DNA from 2 places in the Nonomuraea sp. NPDC049695 genome. Region 2 is predicted to be linked to the other one. Evidence: riboswitches for the same ligand, from Rfam matches in the RefSeq annotation. Region 2 holds a riboswitch; the other holds the start of a gene.
What was found. Region 2 has a riboswitch for glycine ahead of gcvT (glycine cleavage system aminomethyltransferase GcvT). Riboswitches for the same ligand answer to the same signal wherever they lie in the genome.
Positions count from the first base shown of each region.

Region 1: linked by a shared signal. The riboswitch ahead of gcvP (aminomethyl-transferring glycine dehydrogenase) and the one ahead of gcvT (glycine cleavage system aminomethyltransferase GcvT) in region 2 are both predicted to bind glycine.

Region 1 covers NZ_JBFANV010000074.1:3,265-9,659, reverse strand. The annotation lists gene AB0J64_RS42400 (mannose-1-phosphate guanyltransferase) at 1-2,294, shown strand, start outside; gene AB0J64_RS42395 (FHA domain-containing protein) at 2,637-3,149, shown strand; gene AB0J64_RS42390 (MerR family transcriptional regulator) at 3,217-3,870, shown strand; gene AB0J64_RS42385 (bifunctional nuclease family protein) at 4,002-4,472, shown strand; gene AB0J64_RS42380 (MerR family transcriptional regulator) at 4,620-5,240, shown strand; glycine riboswitch at 5,379-5,478, shown strand; gene gcvP (aminomethyl-transferring glycine dehydrogenase) at 5,647-6,395, shown strand, end outside.
Region 2 covers NZ_JBFANV010000005.1:161,981-168,375, forward strand. The annotation lists gene AB0J64_RS06905 (hypothetical protein) at 1-141, opposite strand, end outside; gene AB0J64_RS06910 (L-serine ammonia-lyase) at 215-1,591, opposite strand; gene gcvH (glycine cleavage system protein GcvH) at 1,650-2,039, opposite strand; gene gcvT (glycine cleavage system aminomethyltransferase GcvT) at 2,036-3,121, opposite strand; glycine riboswitch at 3,156-3,255, opposite strand; glycine riboswitch at 3,347-3,444, opposite strand; gene AB0J64_RS06925 (gamma-glutamyl-gamma-aminobutyrate hydrolase family protein) at 3,557-4,252, opposite strand; gene AB0J64_RS06930 (3-oxoacyl-ACP reductase) at 4,265-5,029, opposite strand; gene AB0J64_RS06935 (aldehyde dehydrogenase family protein) at 5,035-6,378, opposite strand; gene AB0J64_RS06940 (glutamine synthetase family protein) at 6,388-6,395, opposite strand, start outside.

The DNA.
Region 1 (6,395 bases), on a different contig from region 2:
GCATGAGCCTCGAGTACGCCACCGAGGAACTGCCCCTCGGCACGGCGGGCAGTGTCAAGAACGCCGCCGACCGCCTCCGCGACGACCGCTTCCTGGTCATCTCCGGCGATGCCCTGACGGATATCGATTTATCGGACATGATCCGATTTCATCGTGAAAATTCGGCGCTTGTGACCATCGGCCTGAAGCGCGTGCCGAACCCCCTCGAGTTCGGGATCATCATCGTGGACGACGAGGGGCGCGTTCAGCGGTTCCTCGAGAAGCCCACCTGGGGCCAGGTCTTCTCCGACACCGTCAACACCGGCATCTACGTCATGGAGCCCGAGGTCCTCGACGAGGTGGCCCCGGACGAGCCCGTCGACTGGTCCTCCGACGTCTTCCCCGCCCTCCTCGACCGCGGCGCCGCCATCTACGGCTACGTGGCCGACGGCTACTGGGAGGACGTCGGCACCCACGACAGCTATCTCAAGGCCCAGGCCGACGCCCTGTCGGGCAAGGTGGACCTGGACATCGACGGCTTCGAGCTCTCGCCGGGCGTCTGGGTCGCCGACTCGGCCTCCGTGGACCCCGAGGCCGTGCTCAAGGGCCCGCTGCTCATCGGCGACTACGCCAAGGTCGAGGCCGGCGCCGAGCTGCGCGAGTACACCGTGCTCGGCAACAACGCCGTCGTCCGCGAGGGCGCCGTCCTGCACCGCGCGGTCGTTCACGACAACGTCTACCTCGGCCCCGGCGCCCACCTGCGCGGCTGCGTCATCGGCAAGAGCACCGACATCATGGCGGGCGCCCGCATCGAGGAGAACGCCGTCATCGGCGACGAGTGCGTCATCGAGGCCGAGGCGTACGTCTCCAGCGGCGTCAAGGTCTACCCGTTCAAGACCATCGAGGCCGGCGCGGTCGTCAACACCAGCGTCATCTGGGAGTCGCGCGGCCAGCGCAGCCTGTTCGGCCCCAGAGGCGTCAGCGGCCTGGTCAACGTCGAGATCACCGCCGAGCTCTGCGTCCGACTGGCCAGCGCGTACGCCACCACGCTCAAGAAGGGCGAGTACGTCGTCACCTCCCGGGACTGCTCCCTGGCGGCCAGGGCGCTGAAGCGGGCCGTCATCGGCGCGCTCACCGCGGGCGCGATCAACGTACTGGACCTCGAGGCCGCCCCGCTGCCCGTCGCCCGCTTCCACGCGGCACGGGAGTCGGCCGCGGGCGGCATCGCGCTGCGCACCACGCCGGGCGACCCGCAGAGCGTGGACATCGTGATCATGGATGGCCGCGGCGCCGACCTGCCCCCGGCCGCCCAGCGCAAGCTGGAGCGGGTCGTCTCCCGCCAGGAGTACCGCCGGGCCTTCCCCGGCGAGATCGCCTCGCTGACCTACCCGGCCAGGACCGTCGAGGACTACACCAACGAGCTGCTGCGCCACATCGACGTGGACGACGTCAGGGACATGAAGGTCGTCGTGGACTGCGCCGGCGGCACGTCCTCACTGGTGCTGCCCAAGCTGCTCGGCCGGGTCGGCGTCGAGGTGCTCACCGTCAACGCCCGCCTCGACGACGTCTCGCCCACCGAGACGCTCGCCGAGCGCCGCCGCGACCTGCAGCGCCTGTCGGAGCTGGTCAGCTCGTCGCGGGCGGCGTTCGGGGTCCGGTTCGACCCGGTCGGGGAGCGCATCGCGCTGGTGGACGAGATGGGCCACCTCATCAGCGAGGAACGCGCCCTGCTCGTCGTGCTGGACCTCGTCGCCGCCGAGCGCAGGGGCGGCCAGGTGGCGCTGCCGGTCACCACGACCAGGGTCGCCGAGCAGGTCTGCCGCTTCCACGGCGTGGAGGTGCAGTGGACCTCCACCGCGCTCGACGCCCTCACCTCGGCCGCCGCGGGCGCCGACATGATCTTCGCGGCCGACGGGCGCGGCGGCTTCGTCGTGCCGGAGTTCAGCCCGGCCATCGACGGGCTGGCCGCGTTCATGCGCATGCTCGGCCTGGTGGCGCGGACCCGCCTGTCGCTCAGCCAGATCGACGCCAGGATCCCCGAGGTGAAGATGCTCAAGCGCACCGTGCCCACCCCGTGGGCGGCCAAGGGCGCCGTCATGCGCTCGGTCATCGAGGCGGCCGAGGCCGAGCAGGACGGCGGCCGCATCGACACCACCGACGGCGTCCGCCTGGCCCATCAGGACGGGAGCTGGGTGCTGGTGCTGCCGGCCGCCGCCGAGCCCGTCACGGACCTGTGGGCCGAGGCGAACGACATGGACAGCGCCCAGGCGCTGCTCGAGCGGTGGGCCCGCATCGTCGAGCAGGCCGCCGGTTGATCGGCCCAGTGGATCAGTGCTGTCACCAGCGCTCACGCAGGGTGAGGGAGGTGGTGGGATGACGGGTGCGGGCGCCCGCTGCTCACAGTCAGTCCCCGAATACGTCTTTCGGTTTGCGCACAGAGTGCCGCAAGATCGTAATGTAGAAACGCGCGGCGGCATGGACCACGGGGCGGGGGCGGCGGTAACTTTGTCTGCGTCCAAACCAACAGTCCAGTGCCCCGCCTTGACCTTTGCCGCTGATCAGCGTATGTTGCGGCATTCGCAAACTTGAAAAAGCGAAGCGAGGCGCGCCCATGAGCACCGTCGCCGCGTCTTCGCGGTAGGAGGCCGAGCCGATCGATGCCGAGCGTCTACTGCACGCAGTGCGGGCACGCCAACCCCGAGGATGCCCGTTTCTGTTCCCGTTGTGGGTCACCGCTGACCAGACCCGAGGTCTCCGGGGACACCACATCGACGATCTCCATCGCGGGAATCGAGGCGTACGAGGCTGAGACAGGCGACATGCTCCTGGCCGAGCGGGCGCTCGTCGAGCAGCTGCCGCCCGGCACGGCGTTGCTCACGGTGACCAGGGGCCCCAACCAGGGGAGCCGATTCCGGCTCGACAAGGACCTCACCACGACCGGGCGCCATCCGGAGAGCGACATCTTCCTCGACGACATCACGGTCTCCCGCCGCCACGTCGAGTTCTACCGGCACCGCGGTGGCCAGTTCTCCGTGCGCGACGTGGGCAGCCTCAACGGCACCTACGTCAACAGGGAGCGCATCGAGGAGGTCCCCCTGCACTCCGGAGACGAGGTGCAGATCGGCAAGTTCCGCCTCCTCTTCCTGATGAGGACCACCGCCGGCACATGAGCGAGCGAAGCGAGCGACCGACAAGCACAGCCTCATGTGAGCTCATGGGGCCCCCGAGGGAGGCCGCATGAGCGCACAGGCGGCCCGCTCGCACATGAGCATCGGGGAGGTGCTCGCGCTGCTGCAGGGCGAGTTCCCCGATGTGACGATCTCCAAGATCCGGTTCTTGGAGGGTGAGGGGCTGATCGAGCCCGAGCGCAGCCCGTCCGGCTACCGCAAGTTCACCCACCTGCACGTGGAGCAGCTCCGCTTCATCCTGACCGAGCAGCGCGACCACTACCTGCCGCTGCGGGTGATCAAGGACAGGATGACGGAGAGCTTCGGCCGCCCGCGCGCCCTGCAGGACAAGCAGGAGGTCCGGCTCAGCCGGGCCGAGCTGCTCGAGGCGGCCGGGATCGACGAGGAGACGCTCACCGAGCTGGAGGACTACGGGCTGCTCGCCCCGGTGGCCAGGCGCTACGACGAGGAGGCGCTCAACGTGGCCCGCAGCGTCGGCTCCCTGGCCCGCTTCGGCCTGCACGCCCGCCACCTGCGCGCGGTCAAGGCGGCGGCCGAGCGCGAGTGCGGCCTGGTCGAGCAGGCCGTCGCCCCCATACTCAAGCGGCGAGCCCCCGGCGCCATCGGGGAGGCCGACGAGGTCGCGCGGGAGCTTTCCACCCTTTTGCTCGATTTGCACGCATCCCTTGTGCGGTCGGGGATCCGCTCCGTCCTGGGGCGCTGAGGGTGCCTCGGGCCGGGAGGTGGAGGAGCACTTCAGGCCCGCCGGGTGTTACGTTGAATTGCAGTAGCCAGTGCAGAAGCGACGAGCCAAATAGCTGTGCCGGGTGACCGGTCAGGAATACGGAGCAGCCCGTGTTGCAGATGGAGGTCGTGGGCGTTCGAGTAGAAATGCCCACAAATCAGCCGATCGTCTTGCTCAAGGAGGCACACGGGGAGCGGTTCCTTCCTATATGGATTGGCATGACCGAGGCGACAGCCATCGCCCTGGCCCAAGCGGAGGAGCCCCCACCGCGGCCGCTCACCCACGACCTCTTCCGAGACGTGCTGAGCGCTCTGGGGGTGGGCCTGCGAGCGGTCAACATCGTCGCCCTGCGCGACGGCATCTTCTTCGCCGACCTGGTGTTCTCCAACGGCGTGGAGGTGAGCGCGCGCCCGTCCGACTCGATCGCGCTCGCCCTGCGCACCGGAGCGCGCATCTTCGCCAGCGAGGAGGTCGTCCAGGAGGCCGGTGTCATCATCCCGGACGACCAGGAAGACGAGGTGGAGAAGTTCAGGGAGTTCCTTGACACGATCACGCCCGAAGACTTCGGCAGGGCGGGGTAGGTATTTCGGTGCATTTACGCTTCACGACGCGCCGAGCCGGATCGTTGACTGAGCATGGTCACGGTCCTACGGTGCAAGTGAAACCCGTGGTCGCCCTTTACGAACCCCCAGATCAGACCACGGGATGAGAGAAAGCCGGAGGTCCGCGTGGCGGTCAGCAGCGGCGAGGGAAAGACGGCCGGCCAGGAAGATCCGGTACGGCGCGAGAGTGCGCGGCAGCGTGCCGGAGAGCAGGGTCTGCTCTTCGACGAGCAGCCGACGGCGCTGCCGGCCGACATCGGCTATCGCGGGCCGACGGCCTGCGCGGCAGCCGGCATCACCTACAGGCAGCTCGACTACTGGGCGCGCACGGGCCTCGTGGAGCCCACGATAAGAGCCGCGCAGGGCTCCGGCTCCCAGCGGCTCTACAGCTTCCGCGACATCCTGGTGCTCAAAGTCGTCAAGCGGCTCCTCGACACCGGGGTCTCGCTCCAGCAGATCCGCACGGCCGTGCAGCACCTGCGTGACCGCGGGGTGGCCGACCTCGCGCAGATCACGCTGATGAGCGACGGTGTCAGTGTCTACGAGTGCACCTCGGCCGATGAGGTGATCGACCTGCTCCAGGGCGGCCAGGGCGTGTTCGGCATCGCGCTCGGCCGGGTCTGGCGCGAGGTCGAGGGCTCCCTCGCGGAGCTGCCGGGGGAACGAGCGGCGGTCGAGGACAGCGTCCCGGCCGACCACCCCGCTGACGAACTGGCCCGCCGTCGCCGCGCCCGGCGCATGGGCTGACTCACACGCCCCGTTGCCTGAGTGGCCCGCCGCCGCTTGTGGTGGGCCCGGGAAACATACCGGGAAAGTTCTCTTTGCCCCGTGTCGTGGAAATTCGCCCGTAACGGATAGGGTTGTACCCTAGGACAGCAAGGCTGACGACCCCGTGCGGGAGAGTCCCTGGGGCCCACGGGCCCCCGGGCGCCGAAGGAGCAACCCTCCCCGGAATCTCTCAGGCACCCCGTACCGCTCGGGCGAGGCAACTCTGGAAAGCAGGCGCGCCCGCCAGGCGCGTCTCACCGACGGTGCAAGCCCCGTTACCGGGGTGAAGCTCTCAGGTCGCGGTCCCGCCGCGCTGACAGAGGGGGAGATCCGGCACTCGCCCGCGCCCTGGCGCCGGTCTCCATAGCCTCGGGAGGCACTTTCCATGACCGACCTGTCAGCTCCGCCGTTCTCGTCCAGGCACATCGGCCCGTCGGAGGCTGAGCAGCAGCGCATGCTCGAGGCCGTGGGCTTCGAGTCCGTGGCTGACCTGGTGGCGGTGGCCGTCCCCGAGGCCATCAGGGCCAAGGACCGGCTCAAGCTGCCCGCAGCCGTCGGGGAGGACGAGGCCATCGCCGAGCTGCGCGCCCTGGCCGGGCGCAACCGCGTGCTCACCTCGATGATCGGCCTGGGCTACCACGACACGATCACGCCCGCGGTCATCCGCCGCAACCTGCTGGAGAACCCGGGCTGGTACACCGCCTACACCCCGTACCAGCCGGAGATCTCGCAGGGCCGCCTCGAGGCGCTGCTGAACTTCCAGACCGTCGTCACCGACCTGACCGGTCTGCCCGTCGCGGGCGCCTCTCTCCTCGACGAGGCCACGGCCGCCGCCGAGGCGATGACGCTGGCCCGCCGGGCGGGCAGGTCCAAGAGCAATGTGTTCGTGGTCGACGCCGACGCGCTGCCGCAGACCAAGGCCGTGCTCGCCACCCGCGCCGAGCCCCTCGGCATCGAGCTCGTGGAGCACTCCCTCGACGGCGAGCTGCCCGAGTGCTTCGGCCTGCTGGTGCAGTACCCGGGCGCGTCCGGCCGGCTGCGTGACTTCCGCGCCGTGGCCGCCGCCGCGCACGAGGCGGGCGCGCTCGTCGTGGCCGCCGCCGACCTGCTGGCCCTGACGCTCGTGGCCGCCCC
Region 2 (6,395 bases):
CGGGTCGGTCGCGTTGTCCATGATGGCTCGCATGGCCTGCTGACGCCCTACCTCTCGACGCAGCCGCCGGACCTCGGCTTTCAGTGCCTCGTATTCGTCACGCGGGATGGTGACGACCTCGTCGTGGTGTTGCGACGTCATGGTCGCACGTTACCTGCTCGCTATGACATTCCCAGATGCACCGGTAGGACCCACGCCCGCCCGCAGCCGGCCGTCAGCATTCGATCACGTTGACGGCGAGGCCGCCGCGTGACGTCTCCTTGTACTTGTCCAGCATGTCCCGCCCCGTGTCCCGCATCGTCTTGATGGCCTTGTCCAGGGCCACGAAGTGGCGGCCGTCGCCGCGCAGCGCGATCCGGGCGGCCGTGATGGCCTTGTTGGAGGCCACCGCGTTCCGCTCGATGCACGGGATCTGGACCAGGCCGCCGATCGGGTCGCAGGTCAGGCCCAGGTTGTGCTCGATGCCGATCTCGGCGGCGTTCTCCACCTGCTCAGGTGTGCCCCCGAGGACCTCCGTGAGGGCGGCCGAGGCCATCGAGCAGGCCGAGCCGACCTCGCCCTGGCAGCCCACCTCGGCGCCCGAGATCGAGGCGTTCTCCTTGAACAGCACGCCGATCGCGCCCGCCGTCAGCAGGAAGCGCACCACGCCCTCCTCGTCCGCGCGCGGCACGAAGCGGGTGTAGTACGTCAGGACGGCCGGGATGATGCCGGCGGCGCCGTTGGTGGGGGCGGTGACGATGCGGCCCCCGGCGGCGTTCTCCTCGTTGACCGCCAGCGCGAAGAGCGTCACCCAGTCCATGGCCTGCAGCGGGTCCTTCTCGGCCGGTTCGGACTGCAGGCGGCGATGGAGCTGGTTGGCGCGGCGCTTGACCTTGAGGCCGCCGGGCAGGACGCCCTCCTTGGAGATGCCGCGGTGCACGCACTCCGACATGACCTGCCAGAGCCGCAGCAGGCCCGCGCGGATCTCCTCCTCGGTGCGGCCGAACGCCTTCTCGTTCTCGAGCATGAGGGCCGAGATGGACAGGCCTGTGTTGGAGCAGTGCTTGAGCAGCTCCTCACCGGTGGTGAAGGGGTAGGGCAGTACGGTGTCGTCCGGCTTGATGCGGTCGGCGCCGGTGGCCTTCTCGTCCACGACGAAGCCGCCGCCGACCGAGAAGTAGACCTTCTCCCTCAGCTTCTCGCCATCGGCCGTGTACGCGGTGAAGCGCATGCCGTTCGGGTGCTCGGGCAGCGAGATCTTGCGTTCGAAGACGAGGTGCTCGCCCACGACGAAGGGGATCTCGTGCGTCCCGTACAGCTTGACCATGCCCGACTCGCGCATCTCGGCCAGCCGGCCGTCGATGGAGTCGACGTCCACCAGCTCGGGCTTCTCGCCGGAGAGGCCGAGCAGGACCGCCTTGTCGCTGCCGTGGCCCTTGCCGGTCAGGCCGAGCGAGCCGTACAGGATGGCCTCGACGCGCGCGACCTGCGGGAGCAGGTCGTCCTCGTGCAGCCCGCGGGCGAACTTGTGCGCGGCAGCCATCGGGCCTCCCGTGTGGGAGCTCGACGGGCCGATGCCGATCTTGAAGAGGTCGAAGACGCTGATCGCCATTGATGAGCGCTGCCTTTCATACGGTGCCGGGGCCCGGGCTCGGGCCCCGGCGAACAGGTCAGGACTCGCCTGAGGTGAGTGCCTTGTACTCCTCGGCGGAGAGCACGTCTTCGGGCTCGCCCTCGACGCGCACCCGGAACATCCAGCCATCGCCGTACGGGTCGCTGTTGACCAGGCTGGGGTCGTCCACGACGACCTGGTTCACCTCGACGATCTCACCGCCGACGGGGGTGTAGATCTCGTTCACCGACTTGGTGGACTCCACCTCGCCGACCGAGTCGCCCGCCTCGACGGTGGAGCCGACCTCGGGGAGCTGCACGTAGACGACGTCACCAAGGGAGTCGGCGGCGAAGGCCGTGACGCCGACGGTCACGGTGAGGCCGTCGTCGAGGCCCGCCACCCACTCGTGCTCCTTGGTGTAGCTCAGGTCGTCAGGGATGTTGCTCACTTGTTCCTCCTGTAGAAGGGCAGCTCAACCAGGTCCATAGGTTCTTGGCTGCCCCGGATGTCCACGGCCAGGCCTGATTCGACGCCCGCGTCCACGTAGGCCATCGCGATGGGCTTTCCCAGGGTCTGGGAGGGCGCACCGCTGGTGACCTCGCCGACGACGGCGCCGTCCTTGGTGACCGGGTAGCCGTGGCGCGGCACCCGGCGTCCCCGCGCGACCAGGCCGACGAGACGGCGCCGCGGCGTGTCGTCCTTGACCGCCTCGAGCGCCGACCTGCCGACGAAGTCGCCCGGCTTGTCGAATTTCACCACCTTGCCCAGCCCCGCGTCGAACGGGGTCAGTTCGGCGCTGAGTTCGTTGCCGTACAGCGGCATGCCCGCCTCGAGCCTGAGCGTGTCGCGGGCGGACAGGCCGGCGGGCTTGAGCCCGTGCGGCTCGCCCGCCGCCATGAGCGCGTGCCAGAGCGGCACCGCGTCCTGGTTGGCGACGAACAGCTCGAACCCGTCCTCGCCGGTGTAGCCGGTGCGGGCGATGAGCGCCTGCCGCCCGTCGACCACGCCGGGCAGGCCCGCGTAGTACTTGAGGCCGTCGAGGTCGGCGTCGGTGAGCGTGGCGAGGATCTCCTGGGCTCGGGGCCCCTGTACGGCGATCAGCGCGTACTGGTCCGAGCGATCCTCGACCACCACGTCGTACGCCTTCGACCGCTCTTTCAGCTCATTTCCGACTTTTTCGTAGTTCGAGGCGTTTGCTACGACCATGAACTCCTCGTCGCCCAGCCGGTAGACGATGAGGTCGTCGAGCACCCCGCCGCGCTCGTTCACGATCATGGTGTACCTGGCCCGCCCGGGCGCCAGCGCCGACAGGTGGCCGACCAGCGCGTAGTCGAGGGCCTCGCCCGCCTGCGGCCCGGTCAGGAAGATCTCGCCCATGTGCGAGAGGTCGAACAGCCCGGCCGCCTGCCGGACGGCGTTGTGCTCCGCGGACTCGCTCCCGTACCGGAGCGGCATGAGCCACCCCGCGAAGTCGGTGAGCATGGCGCCGAGGCTCTCGTGAACGTCTCGTAGCGGTGTGGGTCGGGACATTTGTCGCACCTCTGGACAGGATCGGATGCCAGCATCCTCCCCCTCTGTCGTCGATGCCTGAGAGCTTCGCCCGAGTTTTGCCGGACTTTCACCTTCGGCGAGGCCGCGCAGGCCTGCTTTCCAGAGGTCACCCGCCGAGTAAGAAACCTGTCTCAAGCGGACTGCCGCCCTATCGTCGTGCCCGCGATGTCCGTAGCGGCAGTCCACTTGGCAGATTTCTCACTCGGATACCGCGCGGTCCTTTGCCTTGAGAGGTTTGCGGGGAGGGCTTGCTCCTTCAGGGACCCTGACCGGATGTCAGGGTGCTCTCCCGCGCGGTTTTGCCGGTGATGTTCGTCAGCCTAGTGCGGTGATGGGGGTGTTGTCGCGTTCCGGCCTCTCACGAACCGCTCTGGCGAATGGTGGCTTTCCGTCCGGTCGCTGTGGACCCTGCGGTCAGCAGGCGGCGACGAGGGCCTCGAAGAGCGCGCAGTCCTCAGCGGCCTCCGGGTGCCACTGCACGGCCACGGCGAAGGGCGCCGAGTCCAGCTCGACCGCCTCGATCGTGCCGTCGTCGGCGGTCGCGCCGACCGTGAGGCCGGGCGCGAGGCGGTCGATGGCCTGGTGGTGGTAGTGGGGGACCGTCACGGGCCCGGTGCCCAGCGCCTTGGCCACGCGGGTGCCGGGCACGGCGGTGACGGGCAGCGGGCCGAAGCGGCCGGGCGCGGGGGCGTGGTCCGTGTGCCCGACCACGTCGGGGAGGTGCTGGTGGAGGCTGCCCCCGAGGGCGACGTTGAGCACCTGGAGGCCGCGGCAGATGCCCAGGTACGGCAGGCCCGCGTCGAGGGCCGCGCCGATCAGGGCGAACTCCGCCTCATCACGAAATTTCCGGATATAGCCGGTGTGTTCCCCAGGCGGCTCGCCGTACCTCGCCGGGTCGATGTCCCCGCCACCGGCCAGAACGAGCCCGTCCAGGCGGCCCACGACCTGCGCGGGCTCGCCGGCCGGCGGCAGCACGACCGGCTGCCCGCCGGCGCGTACGACCTGCTCCACGTACATGTACGGCAGGAGCGCCACGGTCATGTCCGCCCAGACCGTGAAGTTCGCCGGCTCGACGTACGACGTGATGCCGATGACGGGACGCTGCACCATGATCTCCCAGAGCTAGAGCGGCGTGACGTACGCGCCGGAGATGCCGCCGTCCACCAGGAACTCGCTGCCCGTGATGAACGACGCGTCGTCGCTGGCCAGGAACGCCACCGCCGCCGCGATCTCCGACGCCTCGGCGAAGCGCCCGACGGGGATGTGCACCAGCCGCCGCTGTGCCCGCTCCGGGTCCTTGGCGAACAGCTCCTGCAGCAAGGGCGTGTTCACCGGCCCGGGGCAGAGCGCGTTCACCCTGATGCCCTCCCTGGCGAACTGCACGCCCAGCTCGCGCGTCATCGCGAGCACCCCGCCCTTGGAGGCCGTGTACGAGATCTGCGAGGTCGCCGAGCCCATGACCGCCACGAAGGACGCGGTGTTGATGATCGAGCCCTTGCCCTGCCGCCGCATGTACGGGATGACGTGCTTGCAGCAGAGGTAGACGCTGGTGAGGTTCACCTCCTGGACCCGGCGCCAGGCGTCGATGCCGGTCTCCAGGATGGAGTCGTCGTCGGGCGGCGAGATGCCCGCGTTGTTGAAGGCGATGTCCACGCTGCCGTAGGTGTCGAAGGCCGTCTGGAACATCCTGACGACATCGTCCTCGCTGGTCACGTCGGCCTTGACGAAGAGGCCGCCGACCTCGTTCGCCGCCTTGACCCCCGCCTCCTCGTCGATGTCCACGCAGACGACCTTGGCGCCCTCCTCGGCGAACCTGCGCACGGTGGCCAGCCCGATGCCGCTGCCCGCACCGGTGATGACCGCCACCCGATCCTGCAAACGCTGCACTGCATTCACTCCCAGGAGATGAAGACGTTCTTGGTCTCGGTGAACGCCGCCAGGGCGTCGGGGCCGAGTTCCCTGCCGAGCCCGGACTGCTTGAAGCCGCCGAACGGCGTCCAGTAGCGGACCGACGAGTGCGAGTTGACCGACAGATTGCCCGCCTCGACCGCCCTGGCCACGCGGAGCGCCCGCCCGACGTCCCGGGTCCAGATGGAGCCGCTCAGGCCGTAGGGGGTGTCGTTCGCGATCCGTACGGCCTCGGCCTCGTCCTGGAAGCGCACCACCGACACGACCGGCCCGAAGATCTCCTCGGTGAACGCCGGGTCCGTCACCTCGGGCGTCAGCACGGTCGGCGGGAACCAGTAGCCCTTGCCGTCGGGGCAGGCTCCCTGCAGGTAGGGGGTGCCGCGGACGAAGCCGCGCACGCGGTCGAGGTGTTCGGCGCTGATCAGCGGGCCCATCTCGGTGCTCTCGTCGAGCGGGTCGCCGACCTTGACGCCGCGTACGGCCGTCGCCAGGCGGTCCATGAACGCGTCGTACACCTCGGCCTGGACGAGGAGCCGGGACCGGGCACAGCAGTCCTGGCCGGAGTTGTCGAAAACGGCGTAGGGGGCGGTTGCCGCGGCCTTCTCGAGATCGGCGTCCGCGAAGACGATGTTCGCGGACTTGCCGCCCAGCTCCAGCGTGACCCGCTTGACGTGCCGCGCCGCCTTGGCGGCGATCTCCTTGCCCACCTCGGTCGAGCCGGTGAACACGATCTTCGCCACGCCGGGGTGCTCCACGAGGCGGGCACCCGCCACCTCCCCTGCCCCAGGCAGAACCTGGAGCACCCCCTCGGGGAGGCCCGCGGCGAGGGCCAGCTCGGCCAGCCTCAGCGCGGTCAGCGGGGTCCACTCGGCCGGTTTGACGATCACCGTGTTGCCGGCCGCGAGCGCCGGGGCCATGCCCCAGGACATGATCATCATAGGGAAGTTCCACGGCACGATGACACCGACGACGCCCAGCGGCTCCTGGAACGTGATGTCCACGCCCCCGGGCACCGGGATCTGCCTGCCGTGATCGCGTTCGGGGGCGCCGGCGTAGAAGTGGAGCACGTCACGCACGTTGCCGGCGGCCCAGCGGGCGTTGCCGATCGGGTGGCCGGCGTTGGCCAGCTCCAGGAGCGCCAGCTCCTCGCCGTGCTCGTCCACCAGGTCCGCGAACCTGCGCAGCAGCCGCGCCCGGTCGCCCGGCGACACCTTCCGCCAGCTCTCGTACGCCTTCCTGGCACGCTCCACGGCCCGGTCGACCTCGGCGGCGTCGGCCAGTTCGACGTCGGCCACGACGTCCTCCGTGGCCGGATTAACGATCTTCATGCGCCCCATTCACATCC